DNA from 2 places in the Streptomyces sp. NPDC093510 genome. Region 1 is predicted to be linked to the other one. Evidence: riboswitches for the same ligand, from Rfam matches in the RefSeq annotation. Region 1 holds a riboswitch; the other holds the start of a gene.
The links. Region 1 has a riboswitch for thiamine pyrophosphate ahead of thiC (phosphomethylpyrimidine synthase ThiC). Riboswitches for the same ligand answer to the same signal wherever they lie in the genome.
Positions count from the first base shown of each region.

Region 2: linked by a shared signal. The riboswitch ahead of thiO (glycine oxidase ThiO) and the one ahead of thiC (phosphomethylpyrimidine synthase ThiC) in region 1 are both predicted to bind thiamine pyrophosphate.

Region 1 covers NZ_JBFBEE010000015.1:47,614-54,790, reverse strand. The annotation lists gene AB0N81_RS24395 (SsgA family sporulation/cell division regulator) at 1-52, shown strand, start outside; gene AB0N81_RS24390 (YibE/F family protein) at 197-1,618, opposite strand; TPP riboswitch at 1,690-1,845, shown strand; gene thiC (phosphomethylpyrimidine synthase ThiC) at 1,838-3,637, shown strand; gene AB0N81_RS24380 (DUF4234 domain-containing protein) at 3,715-4,401, opposite strand; gene AB0N81_RS24375 (hypothetical protein) at 5,053-5,946, opposite strand; gene AB0N81_RS24370 (metallophosphoesterase) at 6,127-7,177, opposite strand, start outside.
Region 2 covers NZ_JBFBEE010000004.1:47,827-55,003, forward strand. The annotation lists gene AB0N81_RS07280 (deoxyribonuclease IV) at 1-156, opposite strand, end outside; gene pknB (Stk1 family PASTA domain-containing Ser/Thr kinase) at 228-2,195, opposite strand; gene AB0N81_RS07290 (thiazole synthase) at 2,381-3,175, opposite strand; gene thiS (sulfur carrier protein ThiS) at 3,182-3,394, opposite strand; gene thiO (glycine oxidase ThiO) at 3,391-4,599, opposite strand; TPP riboswitch at 4,597-4,710, opposite strand; gene AB0N81_RS07305 (FAD-dependent oxidoreductase) at 4,912-6,075, shown strand; gene AB0N81_RS07310 (Rv2175c family DNA-binding protein) at 6,128-6,493, shown strand; gene thiE (thiamine phosphate synthase) at 6,570-7,177, shown strand, end outside.

The sequences.
Region 1 (7,177 bases):
TCTCGACGAGGCGCTCGACCGCATCCTCGCCGAGGAGCAGAACGCGGGCTGACCTACCGGCGTCAACGGAGGTGCGGCGAAGGCATTTTGGTGCATTTCAGGGGACCGGTGGCGGGCCGGTAGCGCACCGCTCGTGCACCGCCCGTACATCGGCGATGCGCCGGTGGTGGTCCGTACGGGCGGCACCCCGCCGCGGTCACCGCTTGCGGCGTCGCCCCGTACCGCCCCGCAAGGAGCGAGCCCCGCTCCCGGTGCCACCGGCGGAAGCTCCTGAGCCGACGGCAGCTCCCGAACCGGCGACGGCACCCGCTCCGCCCGCGGGGGTGCGGTCCGCCGAAACGACCAGGGCGGCCAGCGCGGTCGTCACCGGGACAGAGGCGACCAGACCGATCGAGCCGATCAGAGTGCGCACGATCTCCTCGGCGACCAACTCGCTGTTGGCGACCGTGCCCACGCTGGACTGCGCGATCGAGAAGAGCAGCAACAGGGGCAGTGCGGCACCCGCGTAGGCGAGGACGAGGGTGTTGACGACCGAGGCGATGTGGTCGCGGCCGATGCGGATGCCCGCGCGGTACAGGCCACGCCAGCCCATCGTCGGATTGGCCTGATGCAGCTCCCAGACCGCCGAGGTCTGGGTGACGGTCACGTCGTCGAGGACGCCGAGCGAGCCGATGATGACGCCCGCGAGCAGCAGGCCGCTCATGTCGATGGACGGGTACAGGCCATGAATGAGGCCTGTGTTGTCGTCCGTGTTGCCGGTGAGCGCGGCCCAGCCGATGAAGAGCGAGCCGAGCAGGCCGATGAGGAGGAGGGAGATGAGCGTGCCGAGTACCGCGACCGAGGTGCGGGCGGTGAGGCCATGGCAGAGATAGAGCGCGATCAGCATGATGGCGCTCGCCCCGATCACCGCCACGACCAGCGGGTTCGAGCCCTGAAGGATGGCCGGCAGGATGAAGAACGTGAGCACCATGAAGCTGATGGCGAGCGCGACCAGGGCCATCACACCGCGCAGCCGTCCCACCACGACGACGGCGAGCGCGAAGATGCCGGCGAGCAGCGCCATCGGGATCTTTCGGTTCACATCGGTGACCGAGTACTGCAGCCCCTCGGGCGCCTTGGGCTCGTAGGCGACCACCACCTCTTGGCCCTGGCGCAGTTGCCGGGGCGAGTCCGGCTGGATGATCTCGACGAAGGTGCGGCCCCTGTCCTTGCCGCTGCTCACCTCGATCGTCGCCTTCTTGCAGGTGCCCGCGGCCCGGGACTGGGCGGACTGGCCCTCGGCGGTGGACGTGTCACCGTTCGGCGGGGGCTGCGAGGGGCTGAGGTCCTTGCAGGGCAGCTCCTGCACCTTCGTCACCTTGGCCGACTGCGTCTGCCGGTCGAAACCGACACCGGTCCGCTCGTGCGAGGGTGTGCCGCCGGGCCAGAGCACCACGAGCCCCACGACGACCGCGGTGGCGAAGGGAATCAGCACCGCGGCGATGACCTTGCGCAGGTGTTCGGAGACGGGCGCGGCCGGTCCGTGGCTGTGGGAATGTCCGTGTCCGTGCCCCTCCGGAGGCGTCCCGGAGGCAGGCGGCTGCGAGGGCGGCGGGGGCGGCGGCTCTGTGGTGGTCACTGCCCGATCATCGCAAGAACGGAGGGGGCCCTCTGTTCAGCGCGGCCGACATGACGCTAGCGTGGAGCCACCTTTGCAATCGCGGGAGCTCGGAGCACCGGGCTGAGAGGGCGCTGACCTCCGTACGAAACTGCACCAGGAGTGCACGAACCGTACGGGATCCGCTGCGTCGACCGCCGAACCTGTTACCGGGTAATGCCGGCGTAGGGAGTAGGTCTCATGACCACATCGGACGCACGCACGCCTGCCTCCAGCAGCGACGACAGCACCACCGCAGCTGACGGGGCCGGGAAGTCCATCGGCTGGCACAAGGCGTATGTCGAGGGTTCACGCCCCGACCTGCGCGTGCCGGTCCGCCAGGTGCACCTCACCAACGGCAAGGCCGTCACCCTGTACGACACTTCGGGCCCGTACACCGACCCGTCGGCCGAGACCGACGTACGCCGCGGCCTGCCGCCGCTGCGGGAGAACTGGATCATCGCCCGCGGCGACACCGAGGAGTACGTGGGCCGTCCGCCCCGTCCCGAGGACGACGGCATCAAGCACACCTCGCCGCGCGGCGGGCTCAAGAACCTGGACGCGGTCTTCCCCGGCCGTCCCCGCCAGCCGCGCCGCGGCCGCGCGGGGCAGGCGGTGACGCAGCTCGCGTACGCCCGCCGCGGCGAGATCACGCCCGAGATGGAGTTCATCGGGATCCGCGAGAACATGGACCCCGAGATCGTGCGGGCGGAGGTCGCCGCGGGCCGTGCGGTGATCCCCGCCAACGTGAACCACCCGGAGATCGAGCCGATGATCATCGGCAAGAAGTTCCTGGTGAAGGTGAACGCCAACATCGGCAACTCCGCGGTCACTTCCTCCATCGAGGAGGAGGTGGACAAGATGACCTGGGCGACCCAGTGGGGCGCGGACACGGTCATGGACCTGTCCACCGGCCGCAACATCCACACCACCCGCGAGTGGGTCCTGCGCAACTCCCCCGTCCCGATCGGCACCGTCCCCCTCTACCAGGCCCTGGAGAAGGTCGACGGCAAGGCTGAGGAGCTGACCTGGGAGATCTACAAGGACACGGTCATCGAGCAGGCCGAACAGGGCGTGGACTACATGACGGTCCACGCGGGAGTGCGCCTCCCGTACGTCCCGCTCACCGCGCGCCGCAAGACCGGCATCGTCTCGCGCGGCGGTTCGATCATGGCCGCCTGGTGTCTCGCGCACCACAAGGAGAGCTTCCTCTACGAGCACTTCGAGGAGCTCTGCGAGATCCTCGCGGCGTACGACGTGACGTACTCGCTCGGCGACGGCCTGCGGCCCGGTTCGATCGCGGACGCCAACGACGAAGCGCAGTTCGCCGAGTTGAGGACGCTCGGGGAACTCAACACGATCGCCAAGCGTCACAACGTACAGACGATGATCGAGGGCCCCGGTCACGTCCCGATGCACAAGATCAAGGAGAACATCGACCTCCAGCAGGAGATCTGCGAGGAGGCGCCGTTCTACACGCTCGGCCCGCTGACCACCGACATCGCCCCCGCCTACGACCACATCACCTCCGGCATCGGCGCCGCGATGATCGGCTGGTGGGGCACGGCCATGCTCTGCTACGTCACGCCCAAGGAGCACCTGGGTCTGCCCAACCGCGACGACGTGAAGACCGGTGTCATCACGTACAAGATCGCGGCGCACGCGGCGGACCTCGCCAAGGGGCACCCGGGCGCACAGGACTGGGACGACGCGCTCTCGGACGCACGCTTCGAGTTCCGCTGGGAGGACCAGTTCAACCTGGCGCTCGACCCGGTCACGGCACGGGAGTTCCACGACGAGACGCTGCCGGCCGAGCCCGCGAAGACGGCGCACTTCTGCTCGATGTGCGGGCCGAAGTTCTGCAGCATGAAGATCTCGCAGGACATCCGTCGACAGCACGGCGGTGATCTGGACTCGGAGGAGATCGCGGCGGGCATGGAGCAGAAGTCGAAGGAGTTCGCGGCGAGCGGTAATCGGGTGTACCTGCCGTTGGCGGACTGACGAGCAGGTAAGCGCCGTTCCGGGAGATTTCGACTTCCGGGGCGGCGCTTCCTCGTGCGGCGAACAGCAGCGGATGTCTAGTGAGGGAGGACCGGTTCGGCGACCCGCAGGGCGTTGAGGACGGCGTCCTCGGTGGAGTGCACCTCGGGGTAGAGCTTCTCGGGGTCGGTGTGAAGTCGGTAGTCCCACACGATGCCGTAGATCCCGAACGTGACGAACGAGAGGAGGAAGTGCATACCGAAACTGCGGTTCAGGATCTGGACGGGTTTGAAGGTCAGTGGGTACCGGACAATCCCGAGCTTTACCCAGGCGACGCTGAGCTTGTCGTCGAAGTCCTGTTCCGTGAGCTGGATCTGCCACCAGAAGCGCATCGACCGATAGACGGCGATGTAGCCGTAGATCCCTAGCGTGATGAAGGACAGGAAGAGCGAGAGTCCAGCTTTGATCGGTTTGTGCTCGTCCTCGAAACGTTCTTTTACGAAGCGCTGCAGGTCGTCCAGCTCATCTTGGCTGGGACCGTACTGGCCATGCTCCTCGGCGTACTGCTTTGAGGCATCGATGACCGCATTGTAGTAGTGCATGCGGCGACCTCTGAAGAGGTCAGCACGGTTGAGTCGGCGATAGAACAGCACGACTCCATAGATTCCTAGCGTCACCCACGACAGAAGAAAGAAGTAGATGCCCCACCCGACGAATATCTGGTCCGTCGAGCGCCTCTCGTGCACGTAGCGGTCAACTTGCTGCACTGCTTGGATCTGTTCCATGTGGGCCCCCAGTTTTGATCAGCCCTCGTCGGTGTCGGGTGTGATCTTCTTCTGGGGAGACATCAGCGGCTCAATCCCACGGAGACGGGTTGCCCGTCCTCAGCACGTCCAGCGATCGCACTCTCTTTGCCCAGCGTATGCCTGGCGCGGTGCAAAAGACCCTGTTGTGCGGCTCTGTTATTCGGGGGCTGCCCAATTTGCTGAGCAGTCCTGTGGTGGGTCAGACAGAGGGCTACCGGATTGGCTTGCGGCGGCGCATGGGAGTGCCAGTTCGACGTGTAGATGGCAGTGGGAATGGGCACTGATCGCCAAAGATCCTGCACCCGGGGCTCAGAGACCGACCCGCTCGGGCCGTCCGGCGTCACGCCTACGGGATTTCGGGTCGTCGGGCCTTCGGGGATGTCGCGCCTTCGCGCGGGAGCAAGGCCGTGTGCCGGCTTTCGGCCGGGCACTGCCCTGCTCTCGCGCGTGCCCTGTTTCTCGGTTGTCGTCGTGGGTGGCCCCGTCCGTGTGGACAAGGCGGTCGCGGACGTGTCGGTCCCACCCACCTGTCGGTACGCCTCCGGCTTGCGCCGCCGCTCGCCGGCAGCGGCGCGTCGAGGCGGTGTTGAGCCCCATGGCCTGGCCCCGCCCGGCCCAGCCCCGGTGCCGCTACTCCGGCTTGTGGTCGGGGCCGCCGAAATCGGGGCTCGAGAAGTCGGGGCTCGAGAAGCTCGGACGCGGCCCCGCGGTGGGACCGCCGTCCGGGCTGCTGAACCCCGGCCTGTGATAGCCGAGTTGGGGCATACGGCCGTGTGCCCCGGAACCACCCGCGTTCGCCGACGGCGTGCGGGCCGCGGGGGCCCCGCCCGGTTCCCTCAGAGCCTCCCGCAGGAACGGGACGACGCCCCGCTCGAGGAGCGCCCGGCCCCAGTCTTCCCTGGCGCGGGACACCTCCTCGTGCTGTTCGCCGTGCAGTCCTGCCTGGAGCGAGGTGGAGCCGTTGCGCAGGGCGGTCAGAAGCAGACCGACCGCGGCGACCAGGATGCCCCCGGCGGTGAGCGCGCCGAACAGCCACCCCGCGGTGAGCAGGGTGTCCGCGAAGGCGGGCTCGGGGTTGAGCATCTTCAGGATGTAACCGACGAGCAGGAATATCGCGGCGGCCGTCCCCGCGAGGACGGGTGCGAGGACCGCGACGACGGCGATCGCCCCGGCTCCCGCTGCCGCTGGTTCGGCGACCTCGCCCATCGTGGTGGCGAGGCTGACGCCGCCGGAGCCCGACTCCGCGGCGCTCTGTCCATTCCCTTCGCGGATCGACGTGGACGACGGTCGAGGTTCGCGCAACTCCTCGCGAACCTGCACGTAGTGCGCGTACTCGGCCGCGGCTGCGGCCGTGATCAGTGCTGTCGCGTTCAGGGCCATGGTGCGCAGTTGTTCGGTGTTGAGCCGCTGGCCCACGGCGGCGAGTTCAGGACGGTCAGGTGCGGTGCGCAGCGCCTCATCAAGGATCCGCTCGTATTCGGGGCGGTCCTCATTGAGCAGGTGTGGAGCGCTGTTCATGTGCATCCCCCGATGCTCCGTAGGGCTGAGGCTCGCATGGCTGCGAGCCGTTGGGCAGAAACGGAGGGGAGCCTGCTACGGATAAGCCGATGGTAGAGCCGTGACGGCACGCGGTGACAGGGGGTTTCCGGAAATTGCCCCCCTGGTCAGCGTGATCGTGTAGAGGAGCGCCTGCCCGCGGAACGTTCAGACAGGCAGGGGAAGTTGGCAGACCAGTAGCTTTCCGGCCATGGTCACTCCGCCGTCCATGGCGATGGCCAGGCCGTCGGCGTAGACGTGCGGGCCCTCGATGACCGGACCGCCGCCGTCCGACTCGTCCTCGGAGCCGACGTCGCCCAGGAGGTAGGGGATGGGGCTGTGACCGTGGACGATGCGTGTGCCGCCGTACATGTCGAGAAGTTCGCGCACGGCCGAGGGGCCCGACTCGTCACGGAAGGCGAAGCGCTTGGTGAACTTGCGGAAGAGGTCCCAGCACTCGTCGGCGTCGTTGCGCGTGAGGGTCTCCCGGATGGTGTCGTTCACCGCCTCGATCGAGTCACCGTAATCCAGATAGGCGGTTGTGTCGGAGTGCACGAGCAGGTGGCCGTCGGCCTCCTCCATCGCGTCGAGGCGGGCCATCCACTGCAGGTGGTGGTCCTCCAGGCGCTCCATGTCGTTCTTCTGCCCGCCGTTCAGCAGCCAGGCGGCCTGGAAGGTGGCGGTGCCCGCGCCGGAGTTCACGGGGGTGTCGCCGAAGCGTTTGGCGCCCAGCAGGAGCAGCTCGTGGTTGCCCATGAGCGCCTTGCAGTAGCCGCCGGCGGCTGCGGCCTCGGCGGACAGCCGCATCACGAGGTCGATGACGCCGATGCCGTCGGGCCCGCGGTCGGTGAAGTCGCCGAGGAACCACAGGCGCGCGTTCCCCGCGGACCAGTTGCCCTCGGCGTCGAGGAGGCCCTGCTCCTGGAGGGCCGCGACGAGCTCGTCCAGATAGCCGTGCACATCCCCGACGACGTACAGGGGGCCGTGCTCGTCGCTCGCCCGTGGCTGCGGGGGCTCCGGCATGACCTGCACCTGGACCGTGTCGCCGCGGTTGATGACGGGCAGGTCGCGCTGGGTCGGGGTGTACCCCTCGTCCGGCGGTGCCTCCCCGGGCGCTCCGGAGCTCGCCGGAGCGGGACCGGTCGTCTCATGGATGTACGCGGGTACGCGGAAGTCGCGCAGCGTCGCCGTCCGCACATCGGGTCCCTGACCGGCCCCC
Region 2 (7,177 bases), on a different contig from region 1:
CGCCCAGCCGCGCGGGTTGGCGACGAAGACCTGGACGGTCTCGGCGCCGAGGTCACGGGCGTACGAGAGGCCGACGGAGGCGAGTCCGCCGGCCACCGGGACATGGCCGCCTACGGGATTGCGGGACACTGCGTTGGGGGACTTGTTGCTGCTCACGACGTCAAGGGTGGCACGCGCGCGCGGATGCTCCCGAACGGTCGGGACCGGGCGACGGGCCCGGCCCCGGCTCAGCGGATCGTGATGGTGATCGTCGAGTTCTTCGGCGCCTTGTCGCCGCCGTCCACCGACTGCTTCTTCACGGTGTCCCCGAAGATGCCCAGCAGGCCGCGGTCCTCGTCGACCTCGAAGCCCGCGCCCTCCAGCTCGTCCCTGGCCTCGTCGACGCTCATGCCGGTGACGTCCGGGACCTCGACCATCGGCGGGCCCTTGGAGATCGTCAGCTTGACCGTGTCACCCTCCGCGACCGTCTCGTCCCGGGCGGGCAACTGCTTGACGACGTCGCCCTTGTCCTCGTCGGAGTGGACCCGCTCCGGGGCGATCTCGACCTTGAGCCCGGCCTCCTCCAGGTCTTCGGTGGCGTCGGCCTGGGACTCGCCCGTCACGTCGGGGACCTCGACCGGACGGCCCTTGCTGACGACCAGGGCGACGGCCGAACCCGCCTTGCGGGTGAAGCCGGCCCGCGGGTCCGTGCTGAGCACGGAGCCCTTGTCGATGCTCTCGCTGAACTTCTTGGTCACCATGCCCGGCGCGAGCCCGGCGCCCTTGAGCTCCTTCTTCGCCGTGGCCAGCGGGAGGTTCTTCACGTCCGGGACCTTCACGGTCTCCGGGCCAAGCGAGATGATCAGCGTCACCCCGTCGTTCTGCCGGATGCGGTCGCCCGCCGCGGGGTCGCTGTCCATGACCGTGCCGCGCTTGTCCGTGTCGCTGTACTTGCGCTCGACGCCCTTCACATCGAGCCCGGCCTCGTCGAGCCGCTGCTTCGCCTGCGCCTCGGTCTTCGCCAGGATCGGCGGGACCTCCGTGAACTGGCCCGAGTTGATGTACCAGACGCCCGTGCCGATGCCCAGGACCAGCAGGACGCCCGCTATGACCGCGATGGTGCGGCGGCGCGGATCGAACCGCCTGCGGGAGCCGCGGCCGGGGGCGGGAGGGCCGGGCGGACCGGGCGGCGGGGTCGCCAGGACGCTGGTGCGGTTCAGCGCGTCCTCGCCGCTCCGCTCGCCCTCGGCGGGCAGCGGGAGCTGGACGGAGCGGGCCGCGCGCGGGATCACGCTCGTGCGGTCCGCGGAGATGTCGCGGCCCTCGTGCTCCGCCGCGCGCGCCTGCGGCGGCACCGCGTCGAGCTGCTCCTCGGTCAGGGCGGCGCGCGCCTCCCTGAGCTGGGCGAGGAGCGCCACGGCGTCGTACGGGCGGATGTCGGGGGTGCGCGCGGTGGCGGAGGCGACCAGCTCGTCGAGCGCGAAGGGGAGCCCGGGGACGGCCGCCGACGGGGGCGGCACGTCTTCGTTGAGGTGCTGGTAGAGGACCTGGGCGGGGGAGTCCCCGGAGTGCGGCTTGGCGCCGGTCAGCATTTCGTAGAGCACGACCCCGCACGCGTACACGTCCACGCGGGTGTCCGCCGTGCCGTGCTCGATCTGCTCGGGGGCGAGGTAGGAGACGGTGCCGAGGACGGTGCCCGTCGTGTTCGTGACGGTGTCCACCGCGCGGACGAGCCCGAAGTCGGCGACCTTTACCCGGCCGTCGTCCCCTATGAGGACGTTCTCGGGCTTCATGTCGCGGTGCACGAAGCCGGCGCGGTGCGCGGCGCCGAGCGCGGCGAGGACCGGCTCCAGGATGTCGAGCGCGGCCCGCGGCTGGAGGGCGCCGCGCTCGCGCAGGACGTCGCGCAGGGTGCAGCCCGCGACGTACTCCATCGCGAGGTAGACGTACGACCCGTCCGTGCCCTGGTCGAAGACACCGACCACGTTCGGATGGGAGAGGCGGGCCACCGATTTGGCCTCGCGGATGAAACGGTCCACGAAGGAGGCGTCGGCCGCCAGCGTCGGGTGCATCACCTTGAGCGCGAGCACGCGGTCGAGGCGGGTGTCCACGGCCCGGTAGACCGTGGCCATCCCGCCGACCGCGACGCGCCCGTCGATGCGGTAACGGCTGTCGAGCAGCTGCCCGACGAGCGGGTCCTGAAGGGTCGTGTCCACGCAGGGGAGTCTACGAGCCGCCACCGACACCTCGTCCCGGCCGGTCCTCCCCGCGGCCGGACTGCAGCCGAGCTGTGACAGGCGACGGGCCGGGGCGCCCCGTCAGGGGCGCGGGGAACCGCGCGACAAGCCCCCACTGGCGGGCAGCCGCGAACGAACAGACCCTCCCTGGCACGGCGAGGGTGTCAGAACGCGGGCCGCTCCGGATCGAGCCGCGCCATACCCTCCGCAGGAGAGGACGCCTCGGCGAAGTGCCGCCGCGGGATACGCCCGGCCCGGCGCGCGAGCCGCCCGGCCTCGACGCCGTGCCGCATGGCCTCGGCCATCAGGACCGGCTCCTGCGCCCGCGTCACCGCGGAGGCGAGCATCACACCCGCGCACCCCAGCTCCATCGCGATCACCGCGTCGGACGCCGTGCCCGCGCCCGCGTCGAGGATCACCGGCACGCGCGCGTGCTCCACGATCAGCTGGAAGTTGTGCGGATTGCGGATGCCGAGCCCGGAGCCGATGGGCGAGCCGAGCGGCATGATCGCCGCGCAGCCCACGTCCTCCAGCTTCCGCGCGAGCACCGGGTCGTCGTTCGTGTACGGCAGGACGGTGAAACCGTCGTCCACCAAGGTCTCGGCGGCGTCCAGGAGCTCGACCGGATCGGGCAGCAGGGTGCGCTCGTCGGCGATCACCTCCAGCTTCACCAGGTCCGTGCCGAGCGCCTCCCGCGCGAGCCGGGCGGTCAGGACGGCCTCGCCCGCCGTGAAGCAGCCCGCCGTGTTGGGCAGGACACGGATGCCGAGCCGGTCCAGGACGGAGAGCACGGAGCCCTGCACGCCCGGGTCGAGGCGGCGCATCGCGACGGTGGTCAGCTCCGTGCCGGACGCGACGAGGGACCGCTCCAGGACGTCGAGGCTGGGCGCCCCTCCCGTGCCCATGATCAGGCGCGAGGAGAGGGTGAGCCCGCCGATGACGAAGGGGTCGTCTGCCATGGTGGTTCAGCCTCCCTGGACGGCGGTGAGTATTTCGACGCGGTCGCCCTCGGCGAGCGTCGTGGCGGGCCACTGCGCGCGCGGGACGACGGTTTCGTTGACGGCGGCGGCGACACCGGAGTGCGCCGAGGAGAGGGTGGCCACGACGGCTTCGAGCGTGGTGCCCGAGGCCACGTCGCGTGCCTCCCCGTTGACGGAAACGGCGAAGGGCGTGCTCATGCGTGCTGCTCCGTGAAGTGCGGCGTGGCGGGAGGGGGTACGGGGGAGGGCTCGGCGAAGCGGAGCGGGGTGAACGGGAGCGCCTCGTCCGGCAGTTCACCGGTGGTCAGGGCGTGCGCCATGACGTCACCTGTGAGAGGCGTCAGCAGGACGCCGTTGCGGTGGTGCCCGGTGGCCAGGTGGAGCCCGGCGAGGCGCGTCGGGCCGAGCAGCGGCGCGTTGTCCGGCGAGCCGGGGCGCAGGCCGGCGCAGGTCTCGGTCAGCGGCAGCTCCGTGATGCCGGGGACGAGTTCGTGCGCGTCCCGCAGCAGTTCGTACACGCCGCCCGCGGTCACCGTCGTGTCCCAGCCGAGCTCCTCGCTGGTCGCGCCGACGACGAGCTCGCCGTTCTCGCGCGGTACGAGGTAGAGGTGGCTGCCGCGCACCACGGCCCGCACGGTGCGGCTCAGGAACGGCGCGTACGCCTTCGGCACCGTCAGCCGCAGCACCTGGCCCTTGACGGGCCGCACGGGCGGCACGACGTCGTCCGGGACGCCTCCGAGACGCCCGCTGAGACTGCCCGCCGCCAGCACAGTCAGGTCCGCGCTCAGCTCGGTGCCGTCGGCGAGGACGACGCCGCGCGCCCGGTCGTCCGCGACCGAGAGGCGCTCCGCCCAGCCGCGGTGGACGGCCACACCGGCCCGCTCGCAGGCCACCACGAGTGCCGCCGCGAGCCGGCGCGGGTCGACCTGGTGGTCGCCGTCGACCCGCAGCCCGCCGCGTACCCCCGGAGCGAGCATCGGCTCCAGGCGGCGGCACTCGCGGCCGCTCAGCCACTCCGATTCGAGCCCCGAACGGCGTTGCAGCGCGTGGAGTTCGCGCAGGTGGGCGCGGTCGTCGGAGTCGAGCGCGACGGCGAGCGTGCCGCACGCGCGATAGCCGAGGTCCTGCCCGCTCGCCTCGGTCAGCTCGGCGGCGAAGGCGGGATAGCGGCGGGCGGATTCGACGTTGAGGCCGAGCAGCGTCTGCTCGCCGTAGTGCAGTTCGGTGACGGCGGCCAGCATGCCCGCCGCGACCTGCGCGGCGCCGCCGCCCGGCTCGGGGTCGACGAGCGCGACGGAGAGCCCGCGCTGGGCGGCCCGCCAGGCCGTGACCAGGCCGATGACGCCGCCTCCCACGACGAGGACGTCAGAGGCGGCGGATGGTGCTGTCGTACGTGGATGCATGGGCGTCCAGCCCCTCCCTTCGCCGGCATGACCCGGATCAGGTTCGTACGGTCGGAGGCCGTCCCAGCCTCCCTCTCAGCCCGGTGCGTCCGGGCTCCCGCGAGTGCTCTGCACCGTCAGCCTAGCCCGTCGCTCCGCGTGGCAGTAGGGGAGCTGTCCGGGTGCGGGCAGTGACGGTGTGTCAGAGATCTCCCCGCCCGCACCTGAAGCCGCTCCCCGCGGCCGTCCTACAGTGATCGGGTGAGCGACCAGCAGAGGCAGAGCGGGAAACAGCGGCAGGCGGAGCGGCGCGTCGTCATCGTCGGCGCCGGAATGGCCGGGGTGCAGACCGCGGTGGCCCTGCGCGAACAAGGGTTCACCGGAACGGTCACCCTCGTCGGGGCGGAGCCGCACCAGCCGTACGACAGGCCTCCGCTGTCCAAGGCGGTGCTGCTCGGCAAGGCGGAGGGCTCCGCCTTCGACATCGACTTCGAGGCGCTCGGCATCGAGCTGGTCCTGGGCCGCGAGGTCACCGGCGTGCGCCCCGCCGACCACGCGCTGGACACCGCCGAGGGCTCCCTCGCGTACGACGTCCTGGTCGTCGCGACCGGCGCCGAACCGATCCGGCTGCCCGGCACCGAGGGCGTCCCCGGCGTGCACCTCCTGCGCACCCTGGACGACGCCGAGCGGCTGCGCCCGGTCCTCGCCCGGCAGCAGGACGTCGTGGTCGTCGGCGCGGGCTGGATCGGCGCGGAGTTCGCGACCGCCGCGCGCGAGGCGGGCTGTTCCGTCACCGTGGTCGAGGCCGCCGCACGGCCGCTCGCCGGGGCGCTGCCCGAAGAGGTCGCGGTCCCCATGACGGGCTGGTACGCGGACTCCGGGGCGGTCCTGCGCACCCACGCGCGCGTGGAGCGCGTCGAACCGGGCGAGGTCGTCCTGTCCGACGGGACCCGGCTGCCCGCGGGCGCCGTCGTCGTCGGCATCGGGGCGCGGCCCGCGACGGCCTGGCTCGCCGGCTCCGACATCGAGCTGGGAATCCACCGGGAGGTCGTGACCGACGACGGCCTGCGGGCCTCCGCCCCCGACGTGTACGCGGTCGGCGACTGCTCCTCCTTCCCTTCGGGAAGGTACGGCGAGCGTCTTCTCGTGCACCACTGGGACAACGCGCTGCAGGGCCCGCGCACGGTGGCGGCGAACATCATCGGCGAGACACCGGCGGCGTACGACCCGGTGCCGTACTTCTGGTCGGAGCAGTTCGGCCGCTTCGTGCAGTACGCGGGCCACCACGCCTCCGCGGACGAGCTGGTGTGGCGCGGCGACCCGACGGGCGTGGCCTGGTCGGTGTGCTGGCTGCGGGACGGCGCCCTCGTCGCGGTCCTCGCGGTGGGCCGCCCCAGGGACCTGGCCCAGGGCCGCAGGCTGATCGAGTCGGGCACCCGGCTGGACGCGGGCCTGACGGCGGACCCGTCGGTCCCGCTGAAGAAGGCGGCGCTGTAGCCGGACGGGCGCCGTCCGGTGCGTGTCACCGGCCAGGGATACGCTTGACCATGTGACCGAGATTGACGCAAAGACTGATGCTCTCGTCCCCGACTGGCTGCACCTCCCCGACATCGCGGAAATGCTCGATGTCGAGGTGACCCGTGTGCGCCAGCTGGTCAAGGAGGGCCAGCTGATCGCCGTACGCCGTGGGGAGAACCGGGCGCTCCAGGTGCCCGCCGCCTTCATCGACGGCGACAAGGTCGTCAAGGGCCTGGTCGGCACCTTGACGCTCCTGAGGGACGACGGCTTCTCCGACGAAGAGATGCTCGAGTGGCTCTTCACCCCCGACCCGACCCTGCCCGGTACGCCCGCGCAGGCACTGAGCGAGAATCGCGGCACGGAGGTGAAGCGCCGCGCCCAGGCGCTGGCTGTTTGACCTGACCGCACCATCGAAAACGCGAAAAACTCGAAAACGCGAAAACTCGAAAACGCGACAACGGGGGGACTTCTCCATGGCCGCCGACCACCGCGACCGGCTCGCCGACGCCCGGCTCTATCTGTGCACGGACGCCCGCAAGCGCCAGGGGGATCTCCCCGAGTTCCTCGACGCCGTCCTCGCGGGCGGCGTCGACATCGTGCAGCTGCGCGACAAGGGCATGGAGGCCGGCGAGGAGCTGGAGCACCTCCAGGTCTTCGCGGACGCCGCACGGCGGCACGACAAGCTCCTCGCGGTGAACGACCGCGCGGACGTCGCGCACGCCATCGGCGCCGATGTGCTGCATCTCGGCCAGGGCGACCTGCCCGTCCCCGCGGCCCGCGCCATCCTCGGCGGCAGCGACGACGTGCTGATCGGCCGCTCCACGCACGCCGAGGCGGAGGCCGCCGCGGCCGCCGTCCAGGACGGCGTGGACTACTTCTGCACCGGCCCGTGCTGGCCCACGCCCACCAAGCCGGGCCGCCACGCCCCGGGCCTCGACCTGGTCCGGTACACGGCCTCGCTCGGCACGGACCGGCCCTGGTTCGCCATCGGCGGCATCGACGCGGGCAACCTGGACGAGGTGCTCGAAGCGGGTGCGCGGCGCGTCGTCGTCGTGCGGGCGATCACCGAGGCCGACGACCC